3 regions of the Paenibacillus sp. FSL K6-1096 genome follow, and region 1 is predicted to be linked to each of the others. Evidence: riboswitches for the same ligand, from Rfam matches in the RefSeq annotation. Region 1 holds a riboswitch; each other region holds the start of a gene.
The links. A riboswitch is a leader RNA that binds a small molecule or an ion and turns the genes downstream of it on or off. The one in region 1 is predicted to bind cobalamin.
Positions count from the first base shown of each region.

Region 2: it holds a riboswitch for cobalamin, as region 1 does, so the genes downstream of both, MHI24_RS25035 (energy-coupling factor ABC transporter permease) here and MHI24_RS21190 (S-layer homology domain-containing protein) in region 1, are expected to answer to the same signal.
Region 3: it holds a riboswitch for cobalamin, as region 1 does, so the genes downstream of both, MHI24_RS18720 (anaerobic ribonucleoside triphosphate reductase) here and MHI24_RS21190 (S-layer homology domain-containing protein) in region 1, are expected to answer to the same signal.

Region 1 covers NZ_CP150274.1:4,802,023-4,809,834, reverse strand. The annotation lists gene MHI24_RS21205 (ABC transporter ATP-binding protein) at 1-973, opposite strand, end outside; gene MHI24_RS21200 (energy-coupling factor transporter transmembrane component T) at 889-1,833, opposite strand; gene MHI24_RS21195 (DUF4430 domain-containing protein) at 1,830-2,645, opposite strand; gene MHI24_RS21190 (S-layer homology domain-containing protein) at 2,748-4,898, opposite strand; cobalamin riboswitch at 5,094-5,273, opposite strand; gene MHI24_RS21185 (hypothetical protein) at 5,392-5,544, opposite strand; gene MHI24_RS21180 (IS4 family transposase) at 5,798-6,901, shown strand; gene MHI24_RS21175 (hypothetical protein) at 7,440-7,812, opposite strand, start outside.
Region 2 covers NZ_CP150274.1:5,659,761-5,667,572, reverse strand. The annotation lists gene MHI24_RS25050 (ABC transporter ATP-binding protein) at 1-169, opposite strand, end outside; gene cbiQ (cobalt ECF transporter T component CbiQ) at 189-980, opposite strand; gene MHI24_RS25040 (energy-coupling factor ABC transporter substrate-binding protein) at 977-1,270, opposite strand; gene MHI24_RS25035 (energy-coupling factor ABC transporter permease) at 1,270-2,034, opposite strand; cobalamin riboswitch at 2,296-2,490, opposite strand; gene MHI24_RS25030 (helix-turn-helix domain-containing protein) at 2,633-3,550, shown strand; gene MHI24_RS25025 (DUF6171 family protein) at 3,816-4,091, opposite strand; gene MHI24_RS25020 (alpha-N-arabinofuranosidase) at 4,102-5,595, opposite strand; gene MHI24_RS25015 (peptide deformylase) at 5,784-6,197, shown strand; gene MHI24_RS25010 (5'-3' exonuclease H3TH domain-containing protein) at 6,317-7,258, opposite strand; gene MHI24_RS25005 (arsenate reductase family protein) at 7,305-7,670, opposite strand.
Region 3 covers NZ_CP150274.1:4,196,574-4,204,385, reverse strand. The annotation lists gene MHI24_RS18740 (hypothetical protein) at 478-837, shown strand; gene MHI24_RS18735 (ASCH domain-containing protein) at 1,216-1,638, opposite strand; tRNA gene MHI24_RS18730 (tRNA-Thr) at 2,041-2,112, opposite strand; gene MHI24_RS18725 (MTH1187 family thiamine-binding protein) at 2,206-2,508, opposite strand; cobalamin riboswitch at 2,845-3,075, shown strand; gene MHI24_RS18720 (anaerobic ribonucleoside triphosphate reductase) at 3,330-5,315, shown strand; gene nrdG (anaerobic ribonucleoside-triphosphate reductase activating protein) at 5,312-5,839, shown strand; gene ssuE (NADPH-dependent FMN reductase) at 5,907-6,476, opposite strand; gene serS (serine--tRNA ligase) at 6,884-7,812, shown strand, end outside.

The DNA.
Region 1 (7,812 bases):
GGACACCGCTAGGGGAAGGGGCTGGAGCATGGGCGGCAGAGGCCGAGGCGGATTCCTGGCGGAATCCGTGAGCAGTCGGAAGTACAGACAGCTGCCCGGTCCCGGTGCCGGAGACGGCAGGCTGGGCGGCTGCCTGGGAATGCAGCCAGCGCCTGCCCTCGCGCACGGTCAGCGGAATCGTCTCCGGTGCGGCTGCCGCCGCTTCCGGGGCCAGCGGCAGATACAGACGCGCCGCCGCGGGCAGATAATCCCGTGCCGCCGCCAATTCCCCGCCGGTATGACCGGCAAAGGTGCGGGGGTCGGCATCTGCCTTCAGGATACCGCCGTCCAGCATAATCACCCGGTCCGCCAGCGGCAGCACCTCCTCCAGCCGGTGCTCGCTGATGATCACGGTAACGGACATCTCCTCATTCAGCCGCTGGAGCGCTGTAAGGAACTCCCGCGCCGCTACCGGATCAAGTTGTGAGGTCGGTTCGTCCAGGAGCAGCACCCGGGGCTGGAGCAGCAGCACCGAAGCCAGATTCAGCAGCTGCTTCTGTCCGCCGGACAGCTCATGCACCGGCTGGTACAGCAGCGGCTCCAGCCCGAACCAGCCGCAGATCTCGGCCAGCCGGGTCCGCATCACCGCCGGCGGCATCCCCAGGTTCTCCATCGAGAAGGCCAGCTCATGCCAGACGGTATCCATCACGATCTGCGCGTCCGGGTGCTGGAAGACCATGCCGATCTCCCCTGCCGCCACGGCTTCCGGAAGCCGGTCCAGCGGCTGCCCTTTGTAGGCCAGGATTCCGCTTAGCGTGCCTACCGGAGCAAGTCCGCGCTTCAGATGGCGGAGCAGGGTGGTTTTGCCGCTGCCGGAGGGACCGCAGAGCACTACGAATTCGCCCTCTTCTATTGTGAACGAGAGCTCATGAAGTGAGTCCCGGTCTGCTTCGGGATAGCGGAAGGATAAGCTCTCCGCTCTGAGGATCTCCATAACCATTTCTCCTTTCCTTCCAGTGCCGCAGGCAGCAGTACGAACAGGCAGAAGCTGCCGTACATCACGGCCTCGGTCCAGCCGAATTCCATGGGTCTCATGCGCGGGTAAATTTCCAGCCTGCCGGACCCCTGAACCCAGAACAGCAGGGTAACGGCGGCGCTGACTGTCAGCAGCAGCAGGACCAGCTTATCCTGCAAGTCCGCCTTATATATACTGTAGCTGCTCCGTTTGGCAATACCATAGCCGCGGGCGGTCATAGAGTCTCCTGTCTGCAGCGCTTCTTCCAGTGACCAGGTGAGCAGAATTTTCAGCAGGGTCATCCCGTCCCGCATCCGCTTCTTGAGGCTCCCGGTACGGGTATCCACACCGCGCAGGCGCTGGATCAGGGTAATCTGCTGCAGCCGCCGCCGGAACAAAGGAACGAACCGGAGGGTCATCAGCGTCAGCAGGGCTGTTCTCGGCGCAGCCGATGCGAAGAGGTACATGAACTTATCTGTAGTAACGGTATATTGGTAAGAGATGAACCAGAGGAAGACCGACAGCAGCACGGCTGTCATCATCAGCCCGTACAGCACGGCCTCAAGTGTAACCGGCTGGTCGAGCCAGTAGAACAGGATATGCGCTCCCCGGTGCGAGAACAGCGGATTCAGCAAGGCTACAGAAGCGGCCGTCAGCAGCATGAACGGCAGGCTGCGCCGGACCAGCTTCCCCTGTCCCTGCAGCAGCAGGAGCGCCAGCAGCCCCGCTATCTCCGTCACCAGGAACAGCGGGTGAAAGATCAGCAGTGCAAACAGCAGCAGCCCTGCATAATACAGCAGAGCCACGACCGGATGCATGGACCGGAAGCCGCTGTTCATGGCGTCTTGGCTCCCAGGTCTTTGCCAAGATCCAGGGTGTACAGCCACTCAACCGTATCTCCCGGCTGCAGGGTCAAGCTCCCTGCCGCCTTGTCCGGGAATTCCCCGTTCACCTTGTACATCCAGCCGCTCTCGGGACCATGGTCAGATTCATATAGGTTATCTATACCCTCCACATAGGCAAATGCCCCGCTGCCCTGATATTCCATCTGAATCTTCTGCCCGCGCGTAATCCGCTTCAGCAGCTCCAGCACAGTCTCGTTCTGCTTGATCTCATACTCGGCAGCGGTGAGAATCACCCCATGCTCCTTATCGCCGGTGATGGAGAGCGTGACGCTCTCCGCCTGGCGCGGCGGCTTGGCTGTAGCCGCCGGGGGTGTTGCCGCAGCAGGCTTGCTGCTGCGCGCGGGGGCTGTTGGCGCGGCTGATTCGGCCGCCGCCGGGGCTTGCGCAGCGGGCTTGCTGCTGCGCACTGGGGCGGTCGGCGCGGCTGGCTTGGCCGCTGCCGGGGCTTGCGCAGCGGGCTTGCTGCTGCGCACTGGGGCGGTCGGCGCGGCTGGCTCCGCCGCTGCCGGAGGCGTTGCAGCAGCAGGCTTGCTGCTGCGCGCGGGAGCTGCCATACCGTCCGCCGCAGCGGAGGGTATGGCAGTGCCTTCCGGCCGCGGCGTCTGCGCGGCCGGGGTTTCGGCGGCGGGCGGGGCGGTGCCGCCGCCGGCCTGCTCCGGCTGCGGCGCAGCGCAGCCGGCGAGCAGCAGGGCCAGCAGCAGCGGGACGGCTGCCCTGCGCAGCACGGATTGTATTCGTCTGAACATGGTCCTCTACACCTCCACAAAAAGGGAAAAGAACGGGGGCAGTCTCCCTGTTCCCCGTTCCTCCGTAACTCTATGCTTTCTTTAAGACGAGCTATGCTAATCCTAAGGCAATCTTACCGCTACAGCCGCGGCCATCTCACGGGTTACTATACCCGCAGGATCAAAAGCGCCACCTGTTCCGCTCATATATCCGAGACCCGTTACCATGCGGACTGCAGATAACGCATAATCGCTGATCTTGTCTTCATCGGTGAACTGGCCCGCACCTACAGCCGCATCCAGCTTGAAGGCTCTAACGAGCATCACCGCCATATCCTGGCGGGTTACCAGACCGTCCGGCTTGAAGGTCGTGCTGTTCACTCCGCTGATGATGCCCAGTTCCTTCGCTTTGTTCACTGTTCCATAATACCATGCATCCGGCTTCACATCACTGAAAGCTTGAGCAGAAGTAGCCGCTGACGGCTCTTGTCCGGTCAGTCTCAGCAGCAGTGCTGCCAGCTCCGCCCGGGTAAGGTTCTGCTTCGGTGCAAACACCAGCTCTTTGCCGCTTACACCATTCATCAGCTTGCGGTCATACGCCTTGTATACGGACTCCAGCGCCCATGGCGAGATCGACTTCACATCGCTGAACTTCGGACGGTCAGCCTCCGCAGATGCCACCGTCACCGGCACGGTATGGCGCACAATCGCAGGAGTCTTGTCCTTCAGATACCCCGTAATGACCAGGGTATATTTATTCGCAGGCAGGCCTCCGGCAATGACCGCTACCCCCGCATCATTGGTTGCCACTGTCTTTCCGCCGATTGTTACCTGCACCCCTGCCGCTGGTGAGCTGACCGGATCAGAGGTGGAGGTGGCTTGATTCCAGACCCAGGTTTTTTGGGTGATTTTGAGCGTAAGCTCTTGTCCCGGCTGCGGCTGTGCAGGAGTAAGAATCACAGAGTCTACCACCTGCGTGTTATCCCCGCCGTAATAGACCACAACCCGGTCGTTCTCCTCCAGCGCAAAATCGCCCATGCCGACGCTCGGATAAATCCATTCCCCGCCGCGCGACACCACATACATCCAGCCATCGTATCCGCCATAGGTTCCCGCGTTCACGCCGCCGATGCCGGTCACATAATTACCTGCTTCATTAACCAGGGACACGCCCTTGGCCGCAGCCGTCTTCTCCAGTGCCTTCAGCACATTGCCGGCGTATACGCTGCCTTCCGCCAGGGTTGCATTAGGACCTTCTATTGTAACCGATACGGTAACCTGAGGATTCTTGACAGCTGCATTGCTCAGATCAAACAGCTTGCCTCCGGCACCAAACAGCTGGTACGCTGCCAGCGCCTCAAGCGCCTGCTCCGTAGACAGCGCATTGTAGCTGCCGCCTGCGGTGTGGGCGAACCCGCCGCCGGCTGCGCTGAAGCTCAGCAGCTTGCTGACCAGGTTGACCTGGCCTTTGGTGTACTCTGCTCCGGCCGGATCAATGCCGAAGGACGACAGGCCGATAATCGCCTGCGCGACACTCTCGCTGCTGTCGCCGTAGCCGCCGTTCTTGTCCTGTGCCTTCGCCAGCCACGCTGCCGCCCGCTGTCCGGCCGTATTCACAGCCGGCTCATTCTTGTGCGCGGCCAGTGCCGTCAGTACCATCGCGGTCATATCGGGATCACTTGCACCCGTGGTCAAGGTAAAGCCGCCGTCCGTGTTCTGCTTAGCCAGAATCTCAGCCAGCAGCTTGGCCGGTGTCCACTTCGCCGTTGCCGGGATGCTGTAGCTTCCCGAATCCAGCGCAAGCAGTGCATACACGGCATTGTTCAGCGTCTGCCCGGCGATTCCATCATGATTGTAGAGCTTCTCGATCAGATTGTAGCCGGCCACATTCGCCGGATCGCCGCCCAGCGCCTTCACAGCAAGCGTAATCCGCGCATAGTCCGTAGCTCGGCCAAAAACACCCTTCGCCGCAGCAACCTTGTCCTCAAGCGCCTTCAAATAGCTCGCCGGCACCTTGTAGCCTGCTTGCGCCAGCCCGATCGCCTGCCAGTCCGACTGGACTCCGTTCTTAAGTACAAGCTCCGCAGTGGCATAGACTGCACTGGTGACGCTGGCTGCCAGTCCGGCGGACTGTGCAGAAGCTGGTGCTGCGGCAGCATCCGTCTGGGCCGAAGCCGCTCCGGCCGGAGCCGCAGCCGTTCCCAGCAGCGTGAACAGCATAACGGCGGCCAGTACCAGCCGCATGAATCTGGAAGATTGATGATGGTTCTTCATAGCTAACCTCTTTCCTGAAATAGAATGGATGAAGCCTGCTTCCTCCGCAGATACAGCTGCGGCGGCAACGTAAAGACCGCCCTATGCAGGGCGGCCGGGGAAGAATACCATAGATGCGGCTGTAATGAGCAACTCTCTCATATGCAGCCTTTGTTAGGACCGGTATCTGCTTCTGCATTCTTACCCCCGAAGAATCGAAACATAGGCGAAACAGGCAGGTCTCCTGGCTGATGCTTCATCACTTCTCCCGCCTTCCCATCCGCTACGCAGACAGTGGCTTCCCGGGAGTCGCTGGCATTTACAGTGGCGGGACCGCGCCGGAATTACACCGGTCTTCCCTTTTAAGCAGATTGCGCACGTATCCGGCCCTTGCCGTCTTTTGCCGACAGCGGCCTGTTTCCTGGCAATCTGCACCTGTTCCAAAGCTCTTAAATTTTAATATTCTCAGACCATCATATCTACTATTCCCGTGTATGTCTATAGACAAGCTGCATCAATCGCGGACACTCCCCGCTGCTCTGACGGAACACTCCCATGCCTCATACGCCTGCGCCTCCTCCTGCATCACCGCCTGCACCACCGCCACCGCCATTGCCACCGCCATCGCCATCGCCATCGCCATCGCCATCGCCATCGCCATCGCCATCGCCATCGCCATCGCCTCAAGGATAACGTGCTGATTGTATTCTGTACAACAGAATGACTGTAAAAGCTGCCGATAGCGCATTCTGCTGTATTTCGTGCAATTGATTATAACGTACTCCCATCAAACGGGCTGAATTAGGAAAATCTGATGTACGAAGTACAGGCCTGTTGATTAGCCAAAAAAAGGTAGCAAAAAGGCCGCTCATTCGGTAAAGTGTTTGTACCCCTACAAACATCCGAAACGAGGCGACCTCATGAAAAAGTCTACTTCAATCTCGAACATTCTGCAATTAGTGATTCCTGAAGAGAAACTCTCACCGTTTCTTCAAGAACTTGAATATGTCGATACAGCAAGAAAGTTTACCGTCTATGACCTCTTTTTATTCTTGGCGGAGGCTTCGTTCCAGCAGTGGGAGGGATATCGGGATGGTGAAGTACGCATGGATTCCAGCGGCCTTAGACCCGTAGACCATTCAACGCTTTCCAAAAAAGCGAAAGATGTTCCCTTCGAGCTTTTTAAGCAATTGCTGAACCTCATGATTGATCTGTGTAATCGCTCGACCCGAAGACATTTAGGGATTCCCAAAGCCTTACTTCTCGTCGATTCCACCAAAATTACCGTCGGGAAAGAACGGCTTCCTTGGGCTCCGCTGAAAGGCGAACGCGCAGGAATCAAATTACACGTGTCGGTGGTGGCCGATGAAGGCCGGCTCTTTAAGGTGACCGAGACCACAGGGAATTCCCATGATTTTAAAAGCTGTCCCGAGCTGATCGACAAACGGTTTATTATCGTAGCCGATCGGGCGTATGGCAGTCACAAACGATTCGATGAGTATCTGGAGCAGCACCAATGCTTTGTCATTCGGCTTCGGGACAACACGCTCTTTCAGTCCCCGGTTGCCCGGATACGAAGCGAACCCTTCACAGGAACTCTCGAACAAGATTTCACCTGCCAATTAGGAAAAGGACAACGGCTTTCCAAGAACCGTTTTCGCGTAGTAATTCTAAGAGACCCACAAGGCAACCCGGTGATTCTTGCTACGAATCTGCACTGGCACTCCGCTGAGCGGATTGCAGAAATTTACAAGAAGCGGTGGCAGATCGAAGTGTTTTTTCGCTGGATTAAGCAGCATTTAAACATTCCAACCTTATTTGGGACCACACCCAATGCTGTGTACGGACAGTTGTATACCGCTTTACTGGTTTATGTGTTATTGAAATTCCTCTTTGACAAAGGAAATGCAGTGGTTCATTGGAGCGCCAAACTAACGTTTGCCGATTTTGACCGCTTATTTACGCTGCAACGATTACCCGTAGAATGGATTACTTTTTTGACTAATAATCTTACATTCCCATAATTTAGCTAATCAACAGGCGTGTACGAAGTACAACAGAACATGTTACAGAGCCAATTTTCCTTAAATCTGATGTACAAAATACATTAGCCTCTTCTTTCCTGTAACGGACCTTGTTAGCTCTTCACACTGGTTGCCGCACGCTTGGCCGAATTTAATCGGTTTTCCAACTACATTCCGCCCACGCCCACCCCGCCAGCCAATTGTAATCGGTTTTCCAACTACATTCCGCCCGCTCACCCCACGCCAGCCAATTGTGATCGGTTTTCCAACTACATTCCGCCCGCTCACCCGACGCCAGCCAATTGTGATCGGTTATCCGACTACATTCCGCCCGCTCACCCCACGCCAGCCAATTGTAATCGGTTTTCCAACTACATTCCGCCCATGCACCCCAGCGCCAGCACATTGCACAAGCCCGTAGTTACTTTTAACTTCCCATGCAAAAAAGGGCAGATGCTATAGGCGCTCTGCCTAGCCATCCGCCCTTATACACATACACAACCTGCCCTAATCCTAAGCCCGGCTTACTGCCCGGGCTTCACTCCCCGCCCGCTTCCGGACTTGCCGGAGCGGACGGCTCCGCGCTGGGGTCCGCTGTAGCTGTAGCTTCCGGGGCTATGCCCGGATCAGCCTCCAGCTTCAGCGAATAGCCGCCGGCGGTGATCATATCACCCGCCGCCAGCTCCGCCCCAGGCGCAAGCTCCACCGTCACCTCGTACGGACGTGCCGGTGTGCCTGCGCCTGCGGCTCCCGCCGCTGCCGGAGACGCGGCGGCCTCGCCGTTCACGCCGCCGTTCGTTCCAGCGCCGGCCTTACCACCAGCGCCGTCATCCCCTCCGGCGTCTACATCACCACCCGCGCCGTCATCCCCTCCGGCGCCCGGGTCAACCAGGCAACGGTTCACCATTGCC
Region 2 (7,812 bases), 860 kb from region 1:
TACCCACCGCATGGAGGAACAAGGTCGATTTGCCGGAGCCGTTATGGCCCAGCACCGCAGTTCTGCGGCCACGCGGAATGGAGAGGGTCAATTCCTGCAAGGCAGGCTCCTTCGTATCAGGGTAACGGAATACTACCCCGTCCAATACCAGACTATATTCCTCGTCCATGACGCATTACGTACTCCTTTTAAGATGATGTGAGCCACAGATACAGTTGGGCCAGCAGCAGTAGTGCTATACCGGCATACGCCTGCACTGCATACCGCCGGGGCACCGGCTGCGCCGCATAAGGCGGCAGAAGAATCTCCTCCGTGAATCCGCGGGCCAGCAGCCCCTGCGACAACCCGTAATACCGGTGCATCGTGTTGCCAAAAAGCGCTCCCCCCATCGCCGCCGTCTCCCGCAGCCTGGCCGTATACCCTCTGCTCCCGCCGCGCAGCCGCCGGGCCAGCATCAGCCCGTGTGCTGCATCCGAGAGCAGGAACAGGAAACGGTACATAATCAGCATCAGCTCCAGCACAATCTGCGGCATGCGCAATCTGCGCAGCACCTGGAGCAGTTCACTGAACGGTGTAGTGAAGATCAGGAAAAAGAAGCAGCTCATGCAGGCTGAGATTCGGGTCAGCAGCTCCCAGGCTCTATGCAAGCCCGCCGCAGTGATATATACCGGCAGAGACAGGCCCGGAAGCCGGAATATACCAGCCTGGCCTGCGGCCGGATGGCCGAATTCCAGCAGCAGCGCCGGGACACTCAGGGCGTAGAATACCAGTGCGGTGCCGAACAGCATTGCGTAAGCACGGACAGGAATGCCCGCCTGCCGTATACACCAGAGCATCATCCACAGGGTAATGGCTATCTGCAGCAGCGGATGTACGGTATAAGCGAGCAGGAACATGGCTGCTGCGAACGCGCTTTTCCACATGGGGGACAACGCCCTCAGCGCATTATTATAGGAGAGAGCATCAATCCGCCGGATCACTTGCTGCCAATCTGCTTCTTCGCGCCCTGTCTCCCCTTGAGCAGCCCCACGGTATAACCGATGACTCCGGCGCCAATCGCCGCCTGCAGCGCGAACAGCATACTCTCCGTCTCCCCGGGCAGCTCCGTCAGCGGCTTGAACCAGGGCTTGTAGTCCGGATTCATCTCCGTGATCACGCCCTCGGCTGCATCGTCGGCTCCGCCGAACTCCCCATTGACCAGCAGCAGCGGCAGAACAACTAGCAGGACGACGCCCAGCAGCATTAACCCGTTTTTCAATTTATTGCTCATTAGGCTCTACCTCCGTTCACCTTGCGCTTCAGCAGCGACAGCTCATTCGGGCTGTACGATTTCAGCCAGTTCCACAGCAGCACCGTCAGCAGCCCTTCGCTGACCGCCAGCGGGACCTGGGTCACGGCGAAGATTCCCCCGAATTTCAGAAAAGACGCCAGCACACCGCCATCCGCCGCCGGAAACGCCACCGCAAGCTGAAAAGATGTCACCACATAGGTACTCAGGTCCGCCACCGCTGCGGCACAGAACAAGGCCAGCTTCTCGCGGTCGGGCAGCCTCATCATCAGCTTATACACGGCATATCCGGCAAAAGGACCCGCCACCGCCATCGAGAACGCATTGGCTCCCAGTGTGGTAATCCCGCCATGCGCCAGCAGCAGCGCCTGAAACAGGAGTACAATCGAGCCGAGCACGCCCATCGGCAGCGGCCCCAGCATCACAGCGCCAAGTCCGGTGCCGGTGGGATGGGAGCTGCTTCCGGTGACGGAGGGCATTTTGAGTGCCGAGAGGACGAAGGTGAATGCTCCGGCCAGACCCAGCAGCAGCTTCAGCTCCGGGTTCTCGCGGGTCATCGCCCGCAGCCTGATGATGCCGAGCACAAAAAACGGGATAAACGCCGCCCACCAGAACACGGCCCAGCCGACCGGCAGGAACCCTTCCATAATATGCATGGCCCGGGCAGTCCCCGGCTCATTCAGCATAAAGTACACGGTGAATCCGGCCACCAGTGCCGCCAAGCTCCAATTTCTGTGTTTTTTCATTTGTCAGCCTCCAGGTTCTTATCAGATTTCAGTCCACAAAAAATCCCACCCTATAAGAGTGGGAGTGCATGTACGCAGGCAAATCCGATAGCGTGTGCCGCCTTCAGCCGGACGGAAGCAGAACGCCGCTCTGCCCTCCCGGGCTTGAACGTCTCTTCTGCGTATTCCGCTCTTGCTCAATAGCAAGACTTCTCCGGTTCTTCTGGGCAGAACGCCTCTTCTTCTGAACCTATCCGTACACCGCTCCTATCCGCGTAGAGTCGTGGTGTGCGTATACAAGGTAGGTCTCCTGGCTTGGAATACAAGCGCTGACGGCCTCGTCTTCCCCGGGATTCCCCGAGTGACCTCATGAAGCTCAGCTCTTCCTTACAGTGGCGGGACCGCTCGGGAGTTGCACCCGATTCCCTGTTATCTCTTACCGGTTACGGCTAGAGCACCTTGTTCGCGCTAATTCTCCCTACATCATAGCGAAGCATATATAGCCTGTCTGTGATATAAATTGGAATGCCGGGTTCCGGTCCTGATTTGCTTGTAGAAAGTTCATATGAGTAATATAATTATTAACTATATAACCTGAAGCTGAACGTGGAGGCCTCCTATGAAACTAGACTTAACCGAACAATCTCTGCCCGTGTACGAAGCCTTATCCAGTGCGGTCCGCCTGCATATGCTGCGCCTGTTGTCCGATAAGCCGATGAACGTGAAGGAACTGGCCGCAGCCCTGAAGCTCAGCAGCGCGATTATGACGATGCATGTGCGCAAGCTCGAAGCGGCCGGACTGATCCGCAGCCATATGGCTCCCGGCAAAAGCGGCCTGCAGAAGATCTGCACACTCGCCGCCGACCGGGCGGAGATTATTTTTCCCGGCCAGGCCCGCGAGCAGCGCAGAGCCCACCGCAAAGAGATTCCGGTCGGACATTATTCCGACTTCCAGATTGAGCCTACCTGCGGACTGTCCACGACAGAGCGGGTCATCGGCAACTTCGACGATCCCCGTTATTTCTGGGACCAGGAGCGGATGAATGCCGGTATTCTCTGGTTCGGCAAGGGCTTCGTGGAGTACAAAATCCCGAACTTCCTGCTGTCCAGCCAGAAGCCGGAGGAGCTGGCCATCACGATGGAGATTGCTTCGGAAGCGCCCTCGATCAACAACAACTGGCCCTCCGACATCAGCTTCACCCTGAACGGGCAGCCGCTCGGCTTCTGGACAAGCCCCGGCGATTACGGGGACAGTCCGGGCAAATACACCCCGGCCTGGTGGCCGGCGCTTACTAACCAGTACGGTCTTTTGAAGCAGCTGCGGATCACGCCGGCCGGCACGTTCATGGACGGACAGAAGCTCTCGGACGTTACGCTGGACCAGGTCGGCATCCGCAACAAGCAATGGACCTTCAGGCTCGCGGTTGAAGAAGACGCCGTGCATATCGGCGGCCTTACCCTGTTCGGCAAAGGCTTCGGCAATTACAACGAGGATCTGGTGTTTGAGCTGTTCTATACGGATGGCGGGGAAGGGTAGCGCATGTGTTAGGCAGGCCGTGAGATAAAACCTGTGCTGGGTAGGTCAGTATATGGTGGATGAGAGTTGAGGGGTACGTATGCCGAATTCTGGTGCACTAGTGCTCCTCCCTCCTCATCCAGCCCATTCCCCCCTCTCCTCCTCAACGCAAAAAAAGCACCCCCAACCGCCGCATTGTGCAGGTTGGGGGTGCTTTTGGTGATCAATCCGTCTCTTATCTTATGGCAAGAGTGGCTTCCGGCCTATCTATTTCGCCCGGCCTCCGTTATTCCGCCACCGGCTGCCACTTGCCGCCGCCCGGCAGCGGACAGCTGCGGGCCTTCAGCCGGGCAACTACGGGGATGATACAGCCGCAGGCCGTGCAGGTCACGCCATCCTGCAGCTTCGGGCAGGTCCCGCAGATCGCCAGCCGCTCGGCATAGACCTCGTCGGAAGCCGAATTGCCGGGATTGAACATGGAGGAGGCCAGAATCCGGGCAATCTGTGCTTCCGTGACTTTGTACTCCTCCCGGCAGCCCTTGCAGGTTGAAGTGGTTGTCATCCTGCGTGCCTTACGCCTTCGGAGTGATTTCCAGAACCGTTACCGACATTGGAGGCAGCTCTACCGTCAGTGTATCCCCTTCAAGCTTGAAGGCACTGAATGCTTGCGGTTTTACTGCTTCCGGCTGCTCAAAGGTATTATGAGCATCGATAGAAGCTCCAGCCAGGGTAGCCCCGCTAACTTCAGCCTGGCCAGCCAGTCCGCGCAGCTCCAATGGCAGGGTTGCGGATGCCGCATGGTTCAGGTTGCACAGGCTGACATGGATTATGCCTTCTGCGGTTACAGAAGCGGATGCAGATACTTCAGGAATCTCTACACCGTCATAGCTGTATACCGGGCTGTCGATCGTCAGATCAAGCAGTTCTGCATCCTGGTGCACCTTGTACATGTTGAATACATGGTAGGTTGGCGTCAGAAGCATTTTCTCGCCTTCGGTCAGAATGACAGCCTGCAGCACGTTCACGGTCTGGGCAATGTTCGCCATCCGCACACGGTCGCTGTGCTTGTGGAAGATATTCAGGGTCAGGCCGGCAACCAGCGCGTCGCGGATCGTGTTCTGCTGGTAGAGGAAGCCAGGGTTCGTGCCCGGCTCAACATCGTACCAGGTGCCCCACTCGTCAACGATCAGGCCGACTCTTTTCTCAGGATCGTACTTGTCCATAATGGCGATATGGCGGGTCACCAGCTCATCCATGAACAGCGCCTTCTTCAAGGTATTGAAATACTCGCCGGTTTCAAAGCCGGTAGCTGCGCCCTTGTGGTTCCAGTCGGATGTAGGCAGCGTGTAGTAGTGCAGGGTGATCGAATCCATGAAGCGGGTGGCTTCACGCATCAGCACTTCAGTCCAGTTGTAGTCATCGGCATTCGCGCCGCACGCGATCCGGTGAATCTTGTTGTCCCCGTAGTTGCGCACGTAAGTCTGATATTGGCGGTACAGGTCGGCATAATACTCAGGACGCATGTTACCGCCGCAGCCCCAGTTCTCATTCCCCACGCCAAAATACTTCACGCTCCAGGCATCCTCCTGGCCGTTCTTCTGACGCAGCTCAGCCATCGGCGAGATTCCGTTAAAGGTCAGATATTCCACCCACTCGGACATCTCCTGTACCGTTCCGCTGCCGACATTGCCGTTGATATACGGCTCGCAGCCCAGCATCTCGCAGAGCAGCATGAATTCATGCGTACCGAAGTGGTTGTTCTCTACTGCACCGCCCCAGTGGGTGTTGATCATCCGTTTGCGCTCTTCGCTCGGGCCAATGCCGTCTTTCCAGTGATATTCATCAGCGAAGCAGCCGCCCGGCCAGCGCAATACCGGAATCTTCATTTCCTTAAGCGCTTCCACTACGTCGTTACGGATACCCTTGGTGTTCGGAATAGGGGAATCTTCGCCGACCCAGATGCCTTCATAGATACAACGTCCCAGATGCTCAGCGAAATGTCCGTAGATGTTGCGGTCAATCTTACCTTTGCGGATGTCTGCGTTCAGTACAATACGTTCTGCCATTGGAAGTTAACGCTCCTCTTTAAGTTAATATAATTATTAATCATTTAATACTTATATTAATATTATAGTCAGGCAACCTCCGGTTCGTCAATCCTTATCTTCCGCTGAACACCTCCCCTTCACATTTACTCTTCTCCGGCAAAAATGATATGATGAACGCACCAAACCAACACACAATGGAGAATACGATGATTAAACCTATTAACAAAAACATCACGCTGCTCAGCCAAAAATCCGAACCGGCAACGGAAAAGGATCTGCTTGTGTTATGGGATCTGGTTGAGACCCTGAACGCCAACTCCGACCGCTGTGTCGGCATGGCTGCGAACATGATCGGCGTCAACAAACGGATCATCGCCATCCGTATCCAGCAGAAGCTGACGATCCCCATGATTAATCCGGTAATTACCAAACGCGCCCGCCCCTACGAGACGGAGGAAGGCTGCCTGTCGCTTGAAGGCGTACGCCCGGCGAAGCGCTATGACTACATTGAAGTAGAGTATTACGACTATTCTTTCAAAAAGCACCGGGACAGCTTTACCGGATTTGCCGCACAGGTCATCCAGCATGAGATCGATCATTGCGACGGAATTATCATCTGAAAAGGGAGCAGCCCGCAGTTTATGATCTGCACGGTTACGTCAAACTGCGCCCACGCCAAAACCCCCTTACGCAGCTTTTGCGCAGGGGGTTTTCCGGTTCTTTTGCCCAATTATACGGTTTAGCCTAGATCTCCAAGCTCAATCTGCACGATGCCCCGGTCATCCCGCGTCTCGGCGATTCCGCCGATCAGATGCAGCAGGCTGCCGAACTCCAGCTCCTGGAATTTGCGTGCGGCCGTATCCCGCTGCAGCGCCCAGAGACATTCGGCCAGCTCACAGACGACCGGTACATCACAGCGGATCTCGGCCAGCTCGCGGGAAAGGTGGAGCATATCGAGGTCTGCTTCAATCTTAGCGCGGACGCCCTTGGGCAGGAGGTGAAGATTCTCGATCACGCCTTCCACTGTACCGTATTCGGTCAGCAGCTTCGTGGCTGTCTTCTCCCCGATCCCCTTCACGCCGGGATAATTGTCGCTGGTATCGCCCATGAAGCCCTTCAGGTCGATCACCTGCGCAGGCGTAAGCCCCCGTTCCGCAAGCAGCTCAGCCGGGTCGTAGACCTTGTAGTTGGAGCGGCCTTTTTTCATAATCACGACCTTAACACTGTCATTCACCAGCTGAAGCATATCGTGGTCGCCGGTAAGAATATACACCTCCGACTCCCCGCTGTAGCAGGACGCCAGGGTGCCGATGCAGTCATCTGCCTCATACCCGGCAAGTCCAATGTTCGGAACGCCCAGCTCGGCGACGACCTCCTTCACCAGATCAAACTGCGGAATCAGCTCCAGCGGCGCGTCGATGCGGTTCGATTTGTAGCCGTCATACTTCTCCGTGCGGAAGGTGCCCTTGCCCATATCCCAGCAGCAGACGACATGTGTAGGCTCGAATGTGCTGACCGCATCGAAGAAATACTGCAAGAAGCCGTACACCGCATTCGTCGGCAGCCCGTCGCGGGTCTTGCGGATATATCCTCCATAAGAGGTAGCATAAAAAGCCCGGAACAGCAGAGCCATTCCATCGACAATCATAACCCGGCTCTTCGTTTCTGTACCTGTGCTCATGTGAACCTCTCCTTGTCATTCATATATAATGTTGCGAAGGCTCGCCTTAAGCGCGGCCCCATACTTCGTCATACTGTCCGGCCTGAAAACCAACCGTAACCTGCTTGCCGTCGCTGACGACCGGACGCTTGATCAGCATCCCGTTCCCGGACAGCAGCGCAAGCTGCTCGTCCTCGCTGAGGTCCGCCAGTTTATCCTTCAGACCAAGCTCTCTATAGACCTCACCGCTCGTATTAAAAAACTTCTTCAGCGGCAGCCCGCTATGCTTCACCAGCTCGCGCAGCTCCTCCACTGTAGGGGGCTGCTCGGCGATGTGCTGAAGCGTAAGCTCATGCCCCTGCTCCTTCAGCCATTTCACTGCGCTGCGGCAGGTGCTGCATTTCGGATATTGATAAACCTTCAGGTTGCTCATCGGTTCCTCCTTGGACTATAAAATGAAGCAGTGATGCTAATTATAGTGGCTGTCACTGCCCGTTAATTCGTTGACTGGGTCTTCTGCATAGTGCCGGCTATTAGCCGACCAACATTAGTAAGTGGAAATTGTACAACTAATC
Region 3 (7,812 bases), 610 kb from region 1:
AGTTTAGCTGGTTTGCAGCCCTTTTGTCAATCCATTCCAAGGAGATATTTACCTGTTTTTTTCGAAAACTTCACGGGACAACCCCTTGCCCCGCAAGGATTTGGCACAGTCTTTCTTTTCTGCATGCAGCCGTAAGAGAGCAGAGGCCATCTATAAAATTGTAAATTTTAAATATCAAATTTTGGTCCATATGTCCTAGAGCAGTTGAAGCCAGCCAAGCAGGGACATCCAGAGCGGTATGCTGAGCAGGAACCCGAAGACCAGACCACGGCGGAGACTTCCATCAACACTCATTTCCATTCTCCTTTGAACGCTTTATTTTTAATCTTTAATATCTAAAATTTAATATAAAGCAATTCTTTATTTTATTTTGTGAATTATGTCACATTGATAGGGTTGTTTGATAAAACCCATTGATTATTTTTTGAACTTTGCGTTAGAATGGGAATACATGTTCTTATAGAGAGGTTGAGTCCGATGCATAGAGCAGACAGTCAGGACAATATGCTGGTCAAATCCTATATTTTGCTGCCGCTGATTCTATCCGCCTTCGAACACGATGCTTCCGTCATGTCCTTGGAGCTGCGCACACCCGCTCCTTATCTAGAGGTCATCCAGTCTGCTGTTCACGCGGCGGCGGCTGACTTGCAGGAGGTTCGTGCCGGGATGCGGGCCCGCAGGCTGAAGGTCTACGAGCAGCAGCGGCTGGAGGCCGGCGTCGAAGCCAAATACATCTGCCGGGGCTACCACGAACGGATGCTGCTGCTGGATGATGTTATTAACGCCCAAGCCACCCTGCACATGCGCAGATATCTGGGGCTGGACGGGCTGGGGTGAGCTTTTTCAAGAATTGGGCCAAAGAAAGAAGCCTGCCGCAAGGCAGGACTTCACCACAAGAACATTTGGCATACAGCTACATCAATACTTTCCAAAACCCCAGCGTGCCGCAGATCACTGCCGCAACTACCGGGTAAAGAATTTTACGGCTTACCTGATCCTTGAACACAAGGTACAAACAAAGCATACAAAGCCATGCAATCAGAAGGCTACCCATCTATGATGCATACGCTCCTTCCCGGCCGTCTCCTCAGGCTCCAGCGGCATCTGCCGCAGAATCTGTTACTCTATATATAAGAGGATTTACCGCCGAATATCCTTATTATACCCGCCAACGGCTAATCCCGCCAAAAAAATACATGAACCGCTGCCGGTAACTCACATGTCCTCTTCAAGTACAGGGTATTCCCAGAAGCCCAGACGTCCCTTGGCAGGTATCGGATGAACTAGCGGAACCACCTCTTCCAGCTTCCAGGCAAACCGTCCTTCCGTATAATCACCGAACACATATTCATTCCCGCCCGGCCAGCCCTGCTGTACCTCATGAGATGTAACTTCTAGGCAATCGGCTATACGGCTGGTTGCAATAATGCTTCCCGTCGGCAGATCATCCGAAGTAAGACCGTGGCGGGCCAGCACCGACCGGTAGGGCTCAGTCAGGCATATCGCTCTATCCACCTGCATCCCGGCATGAATCGCCAGGGGTCCGCGGTACAGCGTCCACCAGGAACGGGTCTCGAATTGTTTCTCGCCCAGCGCAATCAGGGTTGCCCACGGCTGGCGGATGGTGAGACATTTCATGGATGAGTTTCCTCCTTTATTTTGAAATAGCTTCGATGATGGATTAATGGCAGGGGGATGATGGTACACTTAAGGCAACTGCCGGGAAGGAGTGTCCCTCATGAAGCTGCTGAACTCTCCCTGCGGCCAACAAATGGACAAACGTATCTTATTTCCGCGATTTCTGCCGAATGAATAGAAGCAGTTGGAAAAATAGCATCTATTCTTAACGGATACACTATAAATAGGGGAAAGGCGAAAAATTAAGTGTTGTTTGTCCAACTATCTCCCCAGCAGAGTCTAATCGTTCACTAGTAAGTGGAGAAAATCCAATCGTTATCCCCTCTTAGTCTCCTTACATAATAAACAAATGGCGCGGTCTCGGAAGTTCCGAATACCGCGCCACTATCGCCATTCATAATATGCTGGTGAAGGGAATTGAACCCCCGGCCTACGCATTACGAGTGCGTTGCTCTACCCCTGAGCTACACCAGCTTACAGACGCTGAGGTCTGCCAAACAAAAAATATTATAACTCTTCCAGCCAAAAACGCAACCCTTTTTGTGTAATGGGCCTGCCGGACGGGTCCTATTGCAGCCTGCGCTCCACGGATTCCAGCTTGCTGCGGCTGGTGGAGAGCTTGTCGCGGCGGTCATCGATCTTCAGCGAGGTGGAGACCCGCTGCGCGCCCGCAGTGAACGGCGACTCATGCAGCGCGGCTACCGCTGCGAGAATCCGGTCCACCGGTCCTTCTATAATCGTCCCCATCGAAGTCAGCTCATAGGTGATGCCCTCCATCGTCTGCAGCACGCGCTGCATATCAGCCACGTAGCTGCTGAGACTGGTACTGCCTGTGCCAATCGGAATCACGGTCACTTCGCCAATTGCCATTGTGCCATCCCTCCTGAATATCTTGTACCCGCCTTTGCCTGTTTTCCTTCCTAATTGTACCTCTTCGGCGGCCCTGCTACAAATCAACGGCTGCAATACTATCATTCTATTCATATATCCCCCCACCCGGTCACCAGGATTTGACGCACACTATTTATGAAGTCTTTGTGGCATATTTTCGGAGAATTTATGAATCATTTCAGAGGTTAGAGCAGGAAAGTTGTGGATTACCTGTGGACTAATCTGTGAGTAAAAGCGCGGAACCCGCTCCCCGTGCGGGATTACAAAAAATCATTTACAAACACAATATATTGCGGTAGCTTTAATAAATAACAACAAAATCTAGTATAAACAGGTGTTTCTCTCTCTTCACCGGGAGGAGACTTAATAGGGAAACGCGGTGCAAAACCGCTGCGGTCCCGCCACTGTAACCGGATGCTCCGGCAGTCAATTTCCGCTGGAGAACCATCCTCCGTCAAAGGTCACTGAGAGACGATTCTCCCTCTTGGGAAGACGACGGAGGAGATACCGGAAGCCAGGAGACCTGCCTGTTTGGATGGCACCGCTAGAATCCTGCGAGGAACAGGCAAGGTGTCCGTATGCGGCCTGCACAAGCAGAGTCAGCCTTCCGTGAATCCGGGCCAGAGGCTGCCGATACCTAAGGACGATAAGACGATCACATATTGTCTTCAGGTATCGGCTTCTGCGTTACGCATTCGGGCATGTTCCGCCATTCCGGCGGGATATGCTTTTTTACTGCTGTCCTGATCATTCTTCGATGACCATTCACGCTTACAATACCGAGAGGAGAGAGATATATAATGACGCTGCTGGAGAAACGTTATAACGAGGGACAAGCTGCACAAGAGGCTCTGTTGGAGGAAGTCATTCATCTGGGACGGGATATTATCGACAGCCGGGATCTGGATCTGCTGCGCGAGAACGCTAACCTGAACGGGGAGAGCTTCTCCGGGAAAATGAGCAAATTCGGGAGTGAATATTCCAAATGGTACGCCCGTAATTTCACCATGCCGCCGCAGCTTGTACAGGCTACCCTGGATAATGTCGTCTATGTACACGACCTGGATCAGTACACCATCGGAACCACGAACTGTATCTTCATTCCGTTTGAACGGCTTCTCCGCGAGGGCTTCAACACCGGCAACGGCAGCGTGCGTCCGCCCAACTCGATTATGACGGCGATGTCGCTGGTGGCGATTATTTTCCAGTCCCAGCAGAATGCCCAGTACGGCGGCGTATCCGCCAACAAGCTGGATTACGATCTGGCTCCTTATGTCACCAAGTCCTTCTCTAAGCTGTTCCGCAAAGGGCTGGAGTATTTCGAGGACAATGCAGACGCTTCTCAGCTTGGCGAGATTACAATGAGCCGCAGCGATCTGGCGGAGCAGTATCCGCGCGCGTTCAACTTCGCTATGAAGGAGACGGAAATCGAGACGCTCCAGGCTGCTGAGAGCATGGTACATAACCTGAATACGATGTCCAGCCGCTCGGGCGGGCAGATTCCTTTTACCAGCATCAACTACGGTACCTGCACCTCACCGGAAGGCCAGCTGGTGATAAGCTCGCTGCTGACGGCCACCATGAACGGACTGGGCAGCGGGGAGACGCCGGTGTTCCCGATTCAGATTTTTAAATGCAAGCAGGGGGTTAACCAGCAGCCTGGCGATCCCAACTATGAGCTGTTCCTGAAGGCGGCGGAGTGCTCGGCACGCAGATTGTATCCGAACTTCGCCAATCTGGATGCTCCGCTGAACAAGCAATATTATGACCCGGCCAACCCGGACACCGAATTTGCAACGATGGGCTGCCGGACCCGTGTACTCGGCGACCGCTTCGGACGCAACCACTGCTCGGGCAAAGGCAATCTGTCCTTCAATACGATCAACCTGGTGCGCCTTGGACTGACACACGGTACGGTAACCGGCCGCCGTCTCGCCGCTAACGAGCAAGGGTTCATCAAGGACCTGAATCACTATATGGATATTGCGCTGGACGGCCTGCTGCACCGCTTCCGCATCCAGGCTTCCCAGAAGGCCAAGGCCTCTGATTTCATGATGCGTGAAGGCGTCTGGGAAGGCGGCGAGCAGCTTGCGCCAGATGACAGCGTGGGCGAGCTGCTGAAGCACGGCAGCCTGTCGATTGGCTTCATCGGGATGGCCGAGTGCATGAAGGCAATGTACGGCAAGCACCATGGCGAGGATATGGAGATTCACGCCAAGGCGCTGGGCATCGTCCGCCACATGCGCGAATACTGCGACCGCAAGAGCGATGAGCTGAATCTCAACATTACGCTGTTCGCTACTCCGGCCGAAGGACTCTCCGGCAAATTCACCAAGATCGACCGCAAGGAACTTGGCTCCATTCCAGGAGTAACCGACCGTGAATACTATACGAATTCGTTCCATATCCCGGTCTATCATGAAGTGAGCGCGGCCAAGAAGATCAGCCTGGAGGCCCCGTTCCATGAATACTGCAACGCCGGAGCCATCTCCTATGTGGAGCTGAACGGCAATGCCCGGAGCAACCCGTCCGCCTTCGTCAAAATCATCCAGTACGCGCTGGAGCAGGACATCAGCTACTTCAGCATCAATCATCCGATTGACCGCTGCTCCGGCTGCGGCTATGAAGGCGTGATCGGCACGAACTGCCCGACCTGCGGCGCGCATGAGGACACCACTCATATCCGCCGGCTGCGCCGGGTTACCGGCTATCTGACCGGCGACTACCAGACCCGCTTCAATGCCGCCAAGCAAGCAGAGGTACGGGACCGCGTGAAGCATCTATGAACATCTGCGGCTATTACCCGGAGTCGATCAATGAAGGGGAGGGCCTGCGGGCCGTCCTCTTCATCAGCGGCTGCCGCCACCGCTGCCCGGGCTGCTTCAACCCGAAGACCTGGAACTTCAATTACGGCGAGGTATTCACCCCGGAGCGGCGGCGGGAGATTATTGAGGACATCGCCGGCAACCCGCTGCTGGACGGGCTTACGCTGGCGGGGGGCGATCCTTTTTTCTCGGCGGAGGAGGCTGCGGACTTCATTCACGAGCTGCGCGCCGAGCTGCCGGGCTTCCCGGTCTGGATCTACACCGGCTACACCTACGAGGAGCTTATTGCCTCTCCCGGCTCTGTCGAATGGAAGCTGCTGGCCTTATGCCAGGTCGTAATCGACGGGCGGTTTGTGGAGGCGTTGAAGGATCTGACTCTCACCTACCGGGGCAGCAGCAACCAGCGGATCATCGATATTCAGGCGAGTCTGGCGGGAGGTTCGGTTGTTCTGTGGGAGCCGGTGCTTAGCTTTCAAGGGGCATGATTCTATAAAAAACAAAGGCACTAAACGCCCTATCCGGGTGGTTTAGTGCCTTTTTGTAGCCCATGGCCTATTCCGTCACTGCTGTATGCTCTGCCTTCCGCCCTGCCTTATGGTTCGTCTCTTCCGCCAGCTCCTCCAGCACGCTGTCGAGGCGCAGCTTCAGCTCCTCCGCCAGCTCGACCACGCCCTGGTCGTTACGCACCGCCTGGGAGTCTACGGCGTAGACGCCGCCAAGGATGTGACGCGCACCCAGCACCGACAGCACCGGCTTCAGCGCATAGTCGATCGCAAGCAGATGCGCCAGGCTTCCGCCCATGAAGAGCGGCAGGATGATTTTGCCGGCCAGCCCTTTTTGCGGCACCAGATCCAGGAAGGTCTTCAGCACTCCCGTATAAGACGCCTTGTATACCGGACTGACGACGATCACCGCATCGGCTTCGGCCACCAGGCCGTTCGCCTTGACGATGGCTTCGCTCTCAAACTTGGTGTGGATCAGGTCCTCCGCCGGAAGCTCTGCCACATTAATCCGTTCCACTTTGAATCCGCGCTCCTGCAGGTCTCGCTCTGCATATTCAATCACTGCATTGATTCGTGAGACCAGGGAGGGCGTCCCGTTAATTACGACTATTCTGGCCATGTCTCCACCTCTTCTGTCCGCATGATAGGATAAACCGGGCTGATTCGCCGGGCACCGATACTTTAAATTAGTAATAATCCTAGCAGACTACACGGAATATTGTCAAACCTCAATTTGCTTGCAAACCCGCGGTGCTCTGGTTATAATAAACGGCAAACCTATATCTCCACCAGGCCAATGACCGGCATCCAACCGTGAGGCGTCTGCGACCGGAGCGCACTTCTGCTCCCTAAGTTTACCGGGTTTCGCCCGTTACCGCGAAGACCAAAGAGGGCCTTATTCTGCGCATTTTGAGTTGTTTGACGGGAATGAGGTCAACCTGGGTGGCACCGCGAGCTGACGCTCCTCGTCCCATGGATGAGGGCGTTTTTTGCGTTTTTTTACCCACACTTAAGGAGCGGATGCAGATGCTGGATATGAATTGGATCAGGGAGAATGAGGAGCTTGTACGGAAGACGGCCGAATGGAAAAGACTGGAGTTCCCGCTGGCGGAGCTCCTGGCATGGGATGACCGGCGGCGCGAGGCACGCCGGGCTACTGAGCAGCGGCGCGCGGAGCGCAACGCGCTGACCAAGGAGGTGGAGCGCCTGCTGCGCCAGGGCGACGCCGCAGGCGGCGAACGGGCGAAGGAGCAGGTGCGGGAGATGGCCGGCGAGCTGGCGAGGCTGGAGACGGGGCTGGCGGAGGCAGAGCAGCGCTGCCGCGAGCTGTTGCTGCTCGCGCCGAATCCCGTGTCGGCGGATACGCCGATCGGACCGGATGAGGGCGCGAATGTGGAGCTGCGGCGGCATGGCGCGCCGCCGGTCTTTGGGTTCCGCGCGCGGGACCATGTCGAGCTCGGAGAGCTGCACGACATGATTGACATTCCGCGCGGCGTCAAGGCCGGCGGGCCCCGCAGCTATGTGCTGAAGGGGGCCGGGCTGCTTCTGCACCTCGCCGTGCAGCGGCTGGCGCTGGATGTGCTGATCCAGCGCGGCTTCACCGCGATGGACGTGCCCGTGATCGTCCGCCCGGAGGCGCTGGAGCGGACCGGCTTCTTCCCCGGCGGCCGGGATCAGACCTACGAGTTGACAGGCGAGAACCGCTGGCTGGCCGGGACCTCGGAGGTGTCGCTGGTCTCGCTGTACAGCGATGAGATTCTGGAGCTGGACCAGCCGCTGCGGCTGGCCGGGATGTCGGCCTGCTTCCGCCGCGAGGTCGGCTCGGCCGGCCGCGATGTACGCGGGCTGTACCGGGTCCACCAGTTCTCGAAGATCGAACAGGTGGTCATGTGCAAGAACGATCCGGCTGAATCGGAGCAGATGCTCCAGGAGATTCTCGGCAATGCCGAGCATAT